DNA from 2 places in the Faecalimicrobium sp. JNUCC 81 genome. Region 1 is predicted to be linked to the other one. Evidence: predicted binding sites of a transcription regulator. Region 1 holds the regulator's gene; the other holds the start of a gene.
The links. Region 1 encodes HrcA, which represses chaperone genes, less so after heat shock. Its sites were predicted from a motif close to TTAGCACTCNNNNNNNNNGAGTGCTAA; they were not measured.
Positions count from the first base shown of each region.

Region 2: htpG (molecular chaperone HtpG) is a predicted target of HrcA. The motif match lies at 6,064-6,090, and genes of this name have one in related genera.

Region 1 is NZ_CM132203.1:2,881,620-2,889,737, forward strand. Features, by position in the region: gene dnaJ (molecular chaperone DnaJ) at 157-1,296, opposite strand; gene dnaK (molecular chaperone DnaK) at 1,447-3,285, opposite strand; gene grpE (nucleotide exchange factor GrpE) at 3,402-3,995, opposite strand; gene hrcA (heat-inducible transcriptional repressor HrcA) at 4,029-5,048, opposite strand; gene hemW (radical SAM family heme chaperone HemW) at 5,148-6,281, opposite strand; gene JNUCC81_RS14435 (APC family permease) at 6,494-7,813, opposite strand; gene JNUCC81_RS14440 (acyl-CoA thioesterase) at 8,047-8,118, opposite strand, start outside.
Region 2 is NZ_CM132203.1:1,563,488-1,571,605, forward strand. Features, by position in the region: gene JNUCC81_RS07735 (ABC transporter ATP-binding protein) at 1-331, shown strand, start outside; gene JNUCC81_RS07740 (alpha/beta fold hydrolase) at 656-1,627, shown strand; gene JNUCC81_RS07745 (hypothetical protein) at 1,874-2,806, shown strand; gene JNUCC81_RS07750 (hypothetical protein) at 3,093-3,227, shown strand; gene JNUCC81_RS07755 (GNAT family N-acetyltransferase) at 3,287-3,916, opposite strand; gene JNUCC81_RS07760 (MerR family DNA-binding transcriptional regulator) at 4,011-4,823, shown strand; partial or broken gene JNUCC81_RS07765 (IS1595 family transposase) at 4,863-5,538, shown strand; gene JNUCC81_RS07770 (hypothetical protein) at 5,561-5,965, shown strand; gene htpG (molecular chaperone HtpG) at 6,154-8,007, shown strand.

The DNA of each region.
Region 1 (8,118 bases):
AGCGCTACACTTCATCTTAATCCGTTACTCTAAAGCTTTTTTACGCTCCCCAAGTTAGTGGATATTACTTATGTGTAGTAATTATTTATCGTTATTGAAGTAATTTAGTTTCCTTGAGTGTAAAAAAGTCCTAGGAAAATATCCTAGAACTTCTTTTTACTTTTTTCTAAACATATCTTCGATTTTTTGCCCAAAAGTTCTTTTCTTCTCATGAACTTCTTCTCCACACTCTTTAGCAAATTCTCTTAATATATCTTTTTGTTTTTCATTTAATTTCCTTGGTGTATCAACAACTACTTTTATATATTGATCTCCTCTAGAGTTTCCTCTTAGTCTTGGTATACCTTTTTCTCTTAATCTAAATACCGTTCCAGTTTGAGTTCCTTCTGGTACTGTATATTTAACTTTTCCATCTAATGTAGGAACTTCTATCTCATCTCCTAATGCTGCCTGAACAAATGTAATTGGCATATCGAAGTAGATATCATTTCCTTCTCTAGTGAATAATGGATGAGATTTAACATTTACTACTATATAAAGGTCTCCTCTTGGTCCACCTTTACTTCCAAGTTCACCTTGACCTGAAAGTTTTATCATTTGACCATCATCTATACCTGCTGGTATATCAACTTCTATAGTCTTAACTTTTCTAGTACTTCCCTGTCCATTACATTTACTACATGGAGATTCAACTACTTCGCCTTCTCCATTACACGCACTACAAGTTCTAGAACTTGCTATATTTCCAAATGGAGTTCTTTGTACTGTTCTAACTTCACCTGCTCCATTACAAGTAGGGCAAGTTTTCTTTGATGTTCCAGGTTTAGCTCCACTTCCGCTACATTCACTACACTCTTCACTTCTATTTATTTTTATAGACATTTTTTTACCAAATGCAGCTTCTTCAAAAGTTATATTTACGTCTTGTCTAATATCAGCTCCGCGTTCTGGACCTCTTCTTCTAGCCCTTCCTCCGCCGAATATATCACCAAACATGTCTCCGAATATATCTTCAAACCCGCCAAATCCTTGACCACTAAATCCACCTTGGCCAAATCCACCTTGACCATTTACACCTTCATGGCCAAATTGATCATAAGTTCTTCTTTTAGTATCGTCTGATAAAACTTCATATGCTTCATTTACTTCTTTGAATTTTTCTTCAGCTTCTTTATTATCAGGATTTCTATCTGGATGATATTTCATCGCCATTTTTCTATATGCTTTTTTAAGCGCTTGTGCGTCTGCATTTTTATCAACGCCAAGGACTTCATAATAATCTCTTTTAGTACTCAAATTTTGCCACCACCTTCATTTTACAAAACAATAGCTTGTAGAATATCAAACTACAAGCTATTATCTCTATTTAAGCAATTATTGCTTTAGAAAAGATACTCTTTTCTTTTAATATATATTATTATATACAAATACTTCTATTTGTGTAAATTATTTTTCATCATTTACTTCTGTAAAGTCAGCATCTACTACATTATCATCTTGTGCTGATCCTGCTTGCTCTTGTCCTGGAGCTTGTTGTTCAGCCCCAGCTTGTTGATACATTTGTTCAGAAACTTTATGGAATTTATTCATTACTTCATCCATAGCTTTCTTGATATCTTCAGCTGTTGCATCTTCTTTTTCTTTAACAGCTTTTAAATCAGCTATGGCAGTTTCTATTGCAGACTTATCGTCAGCACTTACTTTGTCACCTAATTCATTTAATGTTTTTTCTGTTTGATATATTGTAGAATCAGCTTGATTTAATGCTTCTATTTTATCTTTCTTTTGCTTATCAGCTTCAGCATTCATTTCAGCTTCTTTTACTTTTTTCTCTATTTCTTCTTCAGATAAATTAGTTCCTGAAGTTATAGTTACCTTTTGCTCTTTTCCTGTTCCTAGATCTTTAGCAGTAACATGAACTATACCATTAGCATCTATATCGAAAGTAACTTCTATTTGAGGTATTCCTCTTGGTGCTGGTGGTATATCTGTTAATTGGAATCTACCTAAAGTACTATTATCATAAGACATACTTCTCTCACCTTGAAGTACATGTATATCAACAGCAGTTTGGTTATCTGCAGCAGTTGAGAATACTTGAGACTTCTTAGTTGGTATTGTTGTATTTCTTTCTATTATCTTAGTCATTACGTTACCCATAGTTTCTATTCCTAAAGATAGAGGAGTAACATCAAGAAGTAATAAATCATTAACTTCTCCAGTTAAAACACCAGCTTGTATAGCAGCACCTGCAGCAACACATTCATCTGGGTTTATTCCTTTATGAGCTTCTTTTCCTATAAACTTCTTAACTGCTTCTTGAACAGCTGGTATTCTAGTTGATCCTCCAACTAATAATACATCATCTATATCAGATGTAGATAATCCTGCATCTTGTAATGCTCTTCTTGTTGGTTCCATAGTCTTTTCTACTAAATTAGAAGTTAATTCATCAAACTTAGCTCTTGATAAGTCTAAATTCATATGCTTTGGACCTTCAGCTGTAGCTGTTATAAATGGTAAGTTTATATTTGTAGACATTGTAGATGATAATTCTTTTTTAGCTTTTTCAGCAGCTTCTTTTAATCTTTGAAGAGCCATTTTATCATTTCTTAAGTCTACACCTTCAGCCTTTTTAAATTCTTCAGCTAAATAATCTATTATTATTTGATCAAAGTCGTCTCCACCTAATCTGTTGTTACCAGCAGTAGCTAAAACTTCGAATGTTCCATCTCCTATTTCAAGTATCGAAACATCAAATGTTCCTCCACCTAAGTCAAACACTAATATTTTCTTTTCTTGATCTAACTTATCCATACCGTAAGCAAGAGCTGCTGCAGTTGGTTCGTTTATTATTCTCTTAACATCAAGACCTGCTATTCTACCTGCATCTTTAGTTGCTTGTCTTTGAGCATCTGTAAAGTATGCTGGAACTGTTATAACCGCTTCTGTTACTGGTTGACCTAAGTAAGCTTCAGCATCAGCCTTTAATTTTTGTAAAGTTATTGCAGATATTTCTTGCGGAGTATAATCTTTACCATCTATATTAACTTTATAGTCTGTTCCCATATGAGTTTTTATAGATATTATTGTTTTGTCAGCATTAGTAACTGCTTGTCTTTTTGCAGGTTCTCCTACTATTCTTTCACCATCTTTAGTAAATGCCACTACTGATGGAGTAGTTCTCATACCTTCTGCATTTGTTATAACTTGTGCTTCTCCACCTTCAAGTACTGCAACACAAGAGTTAGTTGTTCCTAAGTCAATTCCTATCACTTTTCCCATGATTAATATCCTCCTTAATTGGTTATATATTAATTTTTATATTCTTATTTTAGTATTTTAACTTCATTTTTTATATGAAGAATTATTAATTATTTTATGTTTTGTATAAACTTATTTTAGCAAGAAACTTTAACCATACTAGCTCTTAGTACCTTTGTTCCTAGCCTATATCCTTTTTGAAGAACCATAACTACTTTGTTGGCTTCAACTCCATCTATACTTTCTTGCATTACTGCTAGGTGTAGATTTGGATCAAAATCTGAATTCTCAGCTTCTATTTCTTCTACTCCAAATTTTACTAGAGTATCTTTAAGTTGCTTATAAACTAAATCTATACCTTTATACATGTTATCTTCTTTATCTTCACATGCATCTAATGCTCTTTCCATATTGTCTATAACTGGTATTAAATCACCTATCATTTTTTCATTTGCAAATAAACCTATAGTTTCTTTTTCCTCTTGTGTTCTTCTTCTATAGTTTGCATATTCAGCTTGAAGCCTTTGATGTTGATCATTAAGTGATTCTATTTCTTCCTTTAGCTTATTTTCTTCTAACTTAGAGTTTATATCAGATATATTATCTCCTTGGTTAGATTCTTCACACTTACACTCTTCTTGACAGTCCTCAACCTTTTCAGTCTGAGATTCTTGTTCTAAAGTGCCTTTATCTTCTTTTAACTCTTCTTGTTGTATGTTATTTTCTTCCAAGATATTACACCCCTTAGTTATTTTATTATAAATTTACTTTCTATTAAATAATAGGCTCATATAATTGACTATTGAATAGATTCTTGCATAATCCATTCTTGTAGGACCAATAAAACTTATACGACCTACTAAATCTTTATCAATATTATATGTTGCTGTAACTATACTGCAATCTTTAGCCAACTCACAGTCATTGTCACTACCTATTATTATATTTATATTATCCTTTTGTATTCCTTTAGATCTAACCATGCTAGTTATAGTTTCTTTTTTCTCAAGCATATTTAAAAAAGATTTCGCTTTTATTATATCGTTAAACTCTGGATAACTAAATATATTGGTAGCTCCATTTAATGAGACTGATAAGTCTTCTTCTGATATATTAAAGTTAAGTGCATTTACAAGTTCATCTATAAATGCTGAATACTCACTTATCTCATATTTTATAAATGCAATTAATCTATTGTCTAGCTCTGTTATGCTTTTTCCTGATAATTTATTTGTAAGATTATCAGAAATTAGGTTTAATTTAGATTGATCTAAATTAATGTTAGTTAAAAGATTTGCATTTTTTATATCACCTTTGTCTGTGACCACTATTAGTAGAATTTTATTGTCACCCATTCCTACCAATTGTATGTGCTTTATAACACTTTGATTTACTAAACTTTTAGTCACAGCTACTGTTGTATAATTAGTAAGCTGAGATAATAACTTAGAGGTCTCATGAATTAAATCTTTTATATGATTTACATTTTTTTCTAAACATTGTTCAATTAATAGCTTTTCATCATCTCTAAGCTCATTTTGAGACATCAGCAAATCTACATATAATTTATATCCCTTTTCAGAAGGAACTCTACCTGCAGATGTATGTGGCTGAATCAAATAGCCTAGTTCTTCAAGATCAGCCATTTCATTTCTTATAGTAGCTGCACTAACGCCTAGATCATGTTTCTTTGATATAGTTCTAGAGCCTACAGCTTCAGCCGTTTCTATATAATCTTTAACTATAGCTTTGAGGATATTTAGTTTTCTTTCGTTTAGTTCCATTTTTTCGCCTCCTCGCTGTTAGCACTCACTAAATTCGAGTGCTAAAAAGATTATATATATTATATATCATTATATTTTTCATTTGTCAACACCCTTAAATTAATCTATAAATTCTATAAATATACTATTTGATATTTCTCTTCCTTTCTGAGTAAGTCTAATCCCAGTTATATCCTCATTTATAAGTTTTCTTTCTTTTAATTTTTTTATTTTTTTACTATATTTTGCCTTAAAATTTATATTAAATTCTTCTTTAAAATCTTTGAACTTTATTCCTTCATTCATCCTAAGCCCCATAAATATTTTTTCTTTACTTTTATCATCTATAGTTAAATTTTCTTTACTTTCTATTGGTTTATCATTTAAAAATAATTTTTCATGATATTCTTTTAAAGATTCAACATTCTTATATCTAAAATCATTTATATATCCTGAAGCACCTGGCCCAAGTCCTATATAATGATTACATTTCCAGTATAGTATATTGTGTTCACATTCACATTTATCTTTTGCATAGTTAGATATTTCATATTGGTTATATCCATTACTTTTTAAGTAATTTATAGTATAGTTATACATATTAATATCTGTATCCTCATCTATAACATTAAATTCATTATTTTCATACATTTCATATAATTTTGTACCTTCTTCTAATATAAGTGAGTATGCTGATATATGTGATGGATTTAAGCTAACTATTTTCTCTAAACTTTCTTTCCAATCTTCAAAAGTTTGATTTGGAAGTGCATACATTAAATCTATATTAATATTATTAAATCCAACTTCTAATGCATCTTTATAGTTTTTTTCAAATTCATCATAAGTATGTATTCTTCCAATAGATTTTAGATGGTAATCTTGAACAGCCTGTAATCCAATGCTTAGTCGATTTACACCAATTTCTTTCATAATTTTTAACTTCTCTTTAGTCAAGGTTCCAGGATTACATTCAACTGTTATTTCTGCATTTTTTTTTACATTAAAATATAAATTTATATTTTCAAATATATATTTTAGTTCATTACTATTTAATATACTTGGTGTCCCTCCTCCTAAGAAAACACTTGTAATATAATTATCTTCTTTCAAATTTTTACTATATAGTTCCATCTCTTTTTTCAAGTCTTTTAAATATTTATCTTTCGCTATTTTATCCATTTTAAATGAATTAAAATCACAGTAATTACATTTACTTACGCAAAATGGAATATGTATATATAATCCTAGCATTAATTTTCCTCTTTTCCTAATTTTATACAACTTAAATTATACCTTTTTATACCATATCAAGCTATCATATTATATTAAATAAATCTAATTTAAAATTTATTTATATTTAATTTTAAATTCCCTAAATCAATATAATTTAAACCTTATATCTATATAATTTTAAAAGCCTTTACCTAAAATATTAAGCAAAGGCCTTTATAAAATATAAAAATTTAATTACTTTTTTTGCTCATATATGAATATATCGGAAGTCCTATTAATGTTATAATTATACCTCCTAATGCTATTGTTGTGGCTGTTATTAATTGATTTAGTATAACAAATATACCACCTGCTATAGCTATTAACGGTATAACAGGGTAAAGAGGAACTTTATACGGTCTTGGTAAGTCCGGATAATCTCTTCTAAGCTTCATAACTCCTATAAATGTTAATACATAAAATACCCAAACTATAAATATAGTTAAGTCAGTTAATAAATTAAACTGCCCTGATAGTGCATATATACAAGCTAGTATAGCTATTAACCATATTGAGTTGTATGGAGATCCTCCACTATTAACCTTTGATAGTATCTCACTACATGGAAATGTTTTATTTTTAGCTAGTGTATATGGTATTCTAGGTCCTGTAAGTAAATACCCATTCAGTGTACCAAATACTGATATAAGTATACCTATAGTTATTACATCTCCTCCTATAGATCCAAATATTTTAGTCGCTACTAATGTCGCCGGTGCTGTTACTTTAGCTAATTCACTTGCTGGAGCTACCCATAAATACGCTAAATTTATAACTACATATACAGCCATTACAAGAGATAATCCTCCTATTATAGCAGTTGGTAAATCTCTGCCTGGATTTTTCATCTCTCCAGCTATAGCGCCTACATTTATCCATCCATCATATGCAAATAATGCGGCTATCAACACCTGACCTAAAGCTTTATTTATAGTTACACCTTCTCCAACCATAGGACTTATAATTGGATTTCCACTTCCTTTTACAAAACCAAATATTATTATTAATATTAGTGGCAATAATTTGCAAACCGTTGAAACTGTTTGTATACTACCTCCTAAAGATGAACCTACAGTATTTAATAATGCTAATAAAATTATAACACCTATAGCTACAGGTAAAACTATGGCCATGTTAGATGATGCATACCCCATAAGTTCTGCAACTTGTTGTGCAAATATTACAGCTAAAGCTGCTGCTGTTCCTGGGAAAAATAATACAGTTTGCATCCAACCTGTTAAAAAACCTAACTTAGCTCCGTATATTTCTTCTATATATACCATCATTCCACCAGTTTTTGGTATTGCAGCTGATACTTCTGCAGCTGTAAGTCCTGCCGTTATAGTTATAATACCAGCTATAATCCAGACAAGCATCCCTAACCCTGGTGCTCCATTAGTTGTAGAATATATTGATTGTGGTTTAAAAAATACACCTGAACCTATAACCATACCCACAACTGTAGAAATGGCTGCGGAAAAACCAAGTGTTTTCTTAAGTTTATTGCTCATAGTTTTCCTCCTGTCAATTTTATAAATATATAAAATTATTTCATTTGATGTATGAATTTAGTATTACCAAAATTTTTTTAATTATAAAATTTTCACATTAAAAGTGATTTTTAGTAGATAAAAAGCGATACATGACTAAAATTCATCTAATATAGTAAGAGAAATTTTTCACCTGTATAATAAAAATAACCCTACGTAGAGTAGGGTCATTTTTAAAATTAGATTTTATTATTTTATTTTCTAAAACTTTTGGCTATATTTAAAAGCTCTATATCTTCTTGCGTAAAAGGCTCGTCTATCTTTAA
Region 2 (8,118 bases), 1.3 Mb from region 1:
ATTATCTGGAGGAGAAAAGCAAAGAATAGCTATTGCTCGTTCACTTATAAATAATACTAAGGTATTAATTTTAGATGAATCAACTTCTGCACTAGATAATGAAACAGCATATAATTTAGAAAACTCACTATTATCCATTGATGATTTGACGTTAATAGTAGTAACTCATAAGCTTATAAAAAATATTTTACTAAAATATGATGAAATAATTGTTATGAAAGATGGTTCGGTTATAGAAAAAGGTTCATTTAAAGAACTAATTGATATGAAGGGGTATTTTTATAGTTTATATTATCTACAAAGTGAAGAAGTAGATATATTAGATAAATAAATATATCTAAATAATTTATAAATGAGATACAACTTATATATTGAATAATTATAATTACATGGAAGAACGTTATATAAAACATTATTATAAAGCAAATTTTTAATATTTAAATTGGTTGAATAATCATTGTCAGAGTGTTAACATATACATTGTCTATATTAAACTTATGGTAAATATTATAATTAAGGGTTGAATTTACTGAATAAAAATCAGCTTACTTTGAGCAATGGAATCTATGATTAATTAGGGACATTTAAAGTTTAGTAAGTATTTATCACAAAAGATTTAATATAATTAAAAACTAAAACAAAAGGGAAATAAGTAATGAAAAGAAAAAACTTAAGGGGTGTAATTGGTTATAGTTTAGCGGTGTGCCTGATAACAATAAACTGCTCTTCATCATTTGTATTCGCACAAAAAGGTGTGAATATGGCACAGAGTCAGATAAGAATGGCAAGTACAGAAAAGGTGGAGTTAGATAATGGAATTGTATTGAATTCAAAAGAAATGGGACAAGGGGATGTAACCATTGTATTTGATACAGGTTATGGAAGTACATTAGATAATTTTACATATATGCAAGGGGAATTATCTAAGATAGCAAAAACGTTGACATATGATAGAGCAGGATTAGGTGAAAGTAGTGATACAGGAAATATGGCTCCTCTTAGTGATAATGAGAGAAAAACTCTTATAGATGGTGGCGTAATAGAATATAATGAAGCTGATTTTGATGGTACTACTAAGACAGCAAAAGATAAGGCGGAAAATCTATATAAATTATTACAAGCTAAAAATCTTCCAGAACCATATATTTTAGTAACACACTCTTTAGGTGGTCATACTGCTATAGAGTTTGCAAAAATGCATAAAGAAAAAGTAGATGGTATAGTGTTTATAGATTCAACTGGTAGAAGTGCTAATGGTGAAATGTATGATTTTTTCGAATCGTTTGTTCCGGGAATGGGAGACGAGCAATTATCTGTATATAATAAGTATGATGGAACATTAGATGAAGCTCTTATGGGTGAAAATCAAGTCAAAAATGATAAAAATGCACTAAGAGACATACCTTTACTTTATTTAGAATGTGACCCTTATGCAATGGCTCAAGGAGCTATGGGTGATGCTTTTGCTAAATTGAAAACTAAACAAATAAGCGATTTATTGTCAATGTCTGATGATACTAAGCATGTTCAAATAAAAGGAGCAACACATCAAGTACATATAGATAAACCAGAGGAAACATTAGCTAATGTAACAGAATTTATAAATCATTGTATAGAAAAAAATTAAATTATTTAATAAAAAATAGAGGCTTAGAATTATTAATTCTAAGCCTCTATTTTATTATTTCACGCTTTTATATAATAGTATTTTAAATTATTTAGCTTATGCTACTAAGATATATTAAAGACACAAATGCACCTAAAAGAGGAGTAAGAGGAGTAATACTTGAAAGAATGAAATACTAATAATATACTCTAAATAAATACCAAAATATAGCACACTATAGTTTTGAAATAAAATAAGGGGGAAAATATGATAGAACAAATAAACACACAACTAAATAATGTAAAAAACGAAGTAGCTAAAAAATATGTATTAGAAAAGAAATTAAATGACCTAAAAAAAGAATTACATAAAAGCGAAGAAGAACTAAACAAACTAGAAAATAACCTTAGAAGAGAAAAAAGAGATGTAGATAACCTAAAGACACTATCTTTATCAAACCTAGTGTCTACAGTAATGGGAAACAAAGCAGAAAAAATGGAAAAAGAAGAAAAAGAATACATAATGGCAAAAATTCAATATGATAGTTGCCAATCTAAAGTAAGCTCAATAAAATCCAACATAAACGATACAATAAAAATACTAAGTAGCTTAGCAAAATATGAAGAAGAATATGCCAACTTACTAAAAAAGAAAATAGAGCTAATCAATATATATGGAGATGAAAATACTAAAAACAAAATCATAGACCTAGAAGAAAAAATCGATAACTACCTAAAGGAAATCAAAGAAATAAATGAATCCATATCAGTTGGAAATAGCCTAATGGTAGAAATAGCACAAGCTAAAAAACTATTAAACTCTGCAAAAAATTGGAGTACATTTGATATACTTGGTGGAGATTTATTAAGCTCTATGGCTAAGCATAGTAAAATAGATGAAGCTCAAGCACATTTTTCTAGAATTTCAAATTTAACAAGATCTTTTAATAAAGAATTAAGAGATGTAAACATTAGTGGAGTTGGATTTTCATCTACAACAAAAACTTTTGATATATTCTTTGATAATATATTTAGTGACCTTTCAGTAGATAAACATATCAATGAATCTTATGACAAGGTATGTAACCTAGAAAGAAATGTAGAGAGTATACTAAAAAAGCTAAAAAGTGATAAGGAAAAGTTAAATATTGAAGTTACTGTTACAAGAAATGAATATGATGAATTTATAAAAAATATATAACACTAGATAATGCTTTATATAATAATGCAATAAAACTATGGATAAACTAATTGAGAATCAAAACACAAAAGGAAGTGACACCATGGATTTTAACCTTCACCAAAGTGCAAAAGAACAAATAGATAAGCTACTAATACAAGAACAAAAACAAGAAAAAGCTTTCAGGATATATATCCGTAGAGTCTCTGGTTGACGTGGTCCCGTTTGGGATATAGCTCTGGATGAGCCTACAGATAAAGATGAAGTATTTGAATGTGATGGATACAAAATATTTATGAGAAAAGAAATGGTACAAAAAATCAATAACGTTGAAATCTTTTATAAGTACGGAATAAGCAAAAGTGGGTTTAGAGTTTTAACAGACATGATGTGGAAACTAGAATACAAATATGAAGATTGGGCAAAATCAAATTTCAAGTAAAAAAAATGGTAATCCCCTTATCTAAGTAAATCTTAGATGGAGGGATTACCTTTTTTATATTAAAAGTCATATCTATATAAAAATACATTAAGATGAGTTTTTATATTATTAAGATATACATCTTTTTCATTAACTAATTTATATCCTTGACTATCATAAAATCCATAATTACATCTATCATCAGTATATAAATACAAAGACTCAACATTCATACTCTTCATATACTCATTTAAATATTTTACCAAAGTCTTTCCTACACCAAGACCTCTGCTTTCTTTACTTACAATAAATAAATTAATAGACCCTTGAAACTCATATTCAATACCATCTATAAGTTCTTTATAAGCAGATATAATCTTTGAAAACTCATTTAATTCCTTTATATTTTTCTCATTAGATAAAATTAAATCTACATCATCAACACTATCAAATAAATCTTTAGAATCACATTTTAAATTATTTTTATCAGATTTAGCACCACCTAATATAAATCCAATAACTTTACCATCTTTTTCACATATCTTACTAAATGAGCTTTCTAAAATACAACTTTGTAGATAACTACCTAATACAACATCTAATAAATTTTTATCTTCAATAAATTTATTAAACCCAAAGGCATCACCTATAAATTCTTTCATACAATTATAATCTTCTTTTACCATATTTCTGTAAACAACTTGACTCATAATATTTTCTCCTTCAAAACTATATTTAAATACCTTATAATAAATGTAAAGTGTGCTCTAAGGGGAGAGTCAATAAAAAAATAAAATATAGGATGTGATTAATATTAAGAATATATTTTCTATTGGTGAGGTTTCTAAAATTAAAAATATAACTGTAAAAGCATTGAGATATTATCATAAGGTAGGAATCCTTATTCCAAAATATATAGATGAAAATAGTGGATATAGGTATTATACGATTGATCAATTTATTTCTATAGATATTATAAAAGGTTGTAGAGAATTAGGGACAAGCATATCAGAATTACAAGAGATATTTAAAGAGTGTGATACTGATTTGTTATTAGAGTTTTTACAATTTAAAAAACAAGAAGCAAAAGATAATATATGTAAAATGGAACATATAATTAAAAATATTGATGATTTAAGCTTAACTATAAAATACTCAAAAGAAATTATAAAAGAAAGTGATATAAAAATTAAGTATTTTGATAAGCGTCATATAGTTATAATAAAATGTGAAGAAGCTGGTAATTTAAATGAGTTAATATATTATTCAGACTTAGATAAAATTATTAGTGATTATAATATAGAAACATCTATAGATAGAGGTATAATATATAAATTAAATTCATCAGAAGAAATAGAGCCACAGTATGTATTTGATGTAGTAAAAGATATTAGCAAAATAAAAGATAAAAGTAATATAAAGACATTGCCAAGTGGTGATTATATTACTTTAATTTATAATAAAGAAAATATGGATGAAAAAAGAAAAGAGTTATTAAATTATATAAAAAACAATAATATAAAAGTTGAAAATATAATTGAAACAGAAATATTTAATGATATATTCAATATTGATGATTTTAGTTGTCAAATTCAAATTCTTATAAAAGAGGAATAGTTTTAATTTTTTTATGGTTATGTTTTAAATAAGTGTTGAAAGTATATATTTTCTAATATATCAACAAGTTTCTTTTGGAGACACAAAATATTAGATTGTATAAGTTCTTTTTTAGGTACTGATCATGTTGATGGTGCAATAGAAGCAGAAGAAGTATTTTTTGCTGAGAGTTTCAAAGGTACAAGAACTGGTAATATGCCAAGAAAATCTCGTAAAAGAGGTAAAGAAATTAAAAAGAGAGGCTATCTAATGAGCAAGTTTGTGTTGCCACAGCGTTAGATAGGCAGGGTAATTTAATAATAGAGCCTTTATGTAAAGGTAGAATGACACATAAGGAGCTTGAGAGATTTTATAAAGGACATATAGGAGAAAGTTCTATATTATGTACAGATAGCCATAAGTCATATATTAAATTTGCTACAGACTTTAATTTAGACCACAAACGCATAAAAATAGATAAGCATAAAGAAGACATTTATCATATCCAACATGTAAATTCATTACATAGTAATTTAAAGAAATGGATGGGGGATTTAATGGTGTTGCAAGTAAATATATTTCAAACTATATGCAATGGTTTAAATGGCTAAAAATATTTGAAACAGATAAGGATTCTATTAAAACTAAGAACTTTATTATACAAAGTAATGTTGTATATAATTATACAAGGGTCCAAGATTTTAAAAATAGAACACCTATGTTTATAATTAACTAATCAAAAGAGGGGATAATGTTAAATGAAAAAAATTGGAGTTATTTTTAGTATTGTTTTATTAATGATAGGGGCGGTAGGTTGTACAGGTGTTGGAGATTATGATATAGAATTAATAAATGGATTTAAAGTAATAAGAACATCAGCAGACAAAATACATATTGGGTCACCTGAATATAGTTATGATGAATTGTTAATACCACTCCTTGATGATTATGACGAAGGCGAGTACGTAACACAAGTAGGTCATGACAATGATAGGTATATAATTGCAAAAACAAATTTAAATAATTACTATTTATTAGATACAAAAGAACCAATAGTAAATGGTCCATTCACAGAAGCAAAGTTTATACAAGTAAAAGAAAATGCAGAAATACCAGAGAGTGTTATTCTTAAAGATTTAGATACATATGAAAAGATAAAATAATAAAAAAATATATAGGGTTGATTTCAACCCTATATATTTTTTACTCAATATCAATATTTTGTTAAAACATAGCCTTTTTTATAAATTTTTTTAAAAAATTAGCACTCGATACTTGACACTGCTAACAAAATGATTAAAATAATAAATATAGAAAAAAATTATTAAAAATGAACTTAGGAGGAGATAAAATGGAAAATAAAAGAGGTAATATATCAATACATACAGAAAACATATTCCCTATAATAAAGAAATGGTTATACTCTGACAAAGATATATTTTTAAGAGAGCTTATAAGTAATGGATGCGATGCAATAAACAAGCATAAGAAATTAATTTCTTTAGGGGAAATATCAGACAATAAAGATAATGACTACAAAATAAATGTAATTATAGATAAAGAAAATCAAACGCTTATATTTGAAGACAATGGTATAGGTATGACTGAGGAAGAAGTAGAAAAGTATATAAATCAAGTTGCTTTTTCTGGAGCTGAAGATTTTGTAAATAAGTACAAAGAAAAAATAAGTGAAGAAAATGATATAATAGGTCACTTTGGATTAGGTTTCTATTCAGCATTTATGGTATCTAAGAAAGTTCAAATTGATACATTATCATATAAAGAAAATGCAAAAGCTGTAAGATGGATAAGTGAAGGACAAACTGAATATGAAATAAGTCCTAGTGATAATAAAACTACAAGAGGTACAACTATAACACTATACTTAGATGATGATAGTAAGGAATTTTTAGAAGAGTATACTGTAAGAAGTATAATTGATAAATACTGTTCATTCTTACCAGTTGATATATATATAAAAGTTAGTGGAAAAGAAGAAGAGGATTTAAAACCTATAAATGATACAAAGCCTTTATGGACAAAATCACCAAAAGATTGTACAGATGAGGAATATAAAGAGTTTTACAAAAAAGTATTTAAAACATTTGATGAACCATTATTCTGGATACACTTAAACGTAGATTATCCATTTAATTTAAAGGGTATATTATACTTCCCTAAATTAAAAAATGAGTTTGAGCTTATAGAAGGTAAAGTAAAATTATATAACAACCAAGTGTTTGTTGCAGATAATATAAAAGAAGTTATACCAGAGTTTTTATTACTACTTAAAGGAGTAATAGACTGCCCAGACTTACCATTAAATGTATCAAGAAGCTTCTTACAAAATGATAAAGATGTAAGTAAAATATCTAAGCATATAGTTAAGAAAGTTTCAGATAAATTAAAATCACTATACAAAAATGAAAAAGAAAACTATGAAAAATTCTGGGATGATATACAAGTATTTATAAAATTTGGATGCTTAAAAGACGAAGGATTCTACGATAGAATAAAAGATATTATATTATTTAAAAATATTGATGATAAATACTTAACACTTAATGAGTATTTAGAAAGCTGCAAAGAAAAACATGAAAACAAAGTATTTTATATAAGTGATGAAAATCAACAATCTCAATATATAAAATTATTTAAAGATTATGGATTAGATGCAATAACTTTAGATACTAGCATAGATAATCACTTTATATCATTTATTGAATACAAAAACCCACAAGTTAAATTTAAAAGAATAGATGCAGATTTATCAGATGTATTAAAAGATAAAAATGAAGATGAAAATAAAGAAGACAAAACTGCTATAGAAAATCTATTTAAAGATTTAGTTAAAGATAAAGTAAAAAATTACTCAGTAGAGAGTTTAAAGAGTGAAGATACTACAGCTATAATATTAGTATCAGAAGAATCAAGAAGAATGGCTGAAATGAAATCACAATTTGCAGGAATGGATTTTGGGATGAATTTTGAAGAAGAAAAGACTTTAGTTATAAATAACAACAGCCCAATAGTTAAAAAGTTAGTTGATTTAAAAGATGATGAAAGTAAAAAAGAACAATTATCTTTAATATGTAATCAAATAGTAGATGTAGCATTACTTTCAAATAAAGAATTAGATTCAAAAGGATTAGATGAGTTTATAAAAAGAAACAATAAACTTATAAGTATGGTAATGGATTTATAAAAACAAATATACTTAGAAAAATAAAAAGAGTGTATTACATTTAAGTAATACACTCTTTTTTATTTTAAAAATAAATGTAAAAATATGGAAAAATATGTAGGGAAAATTACA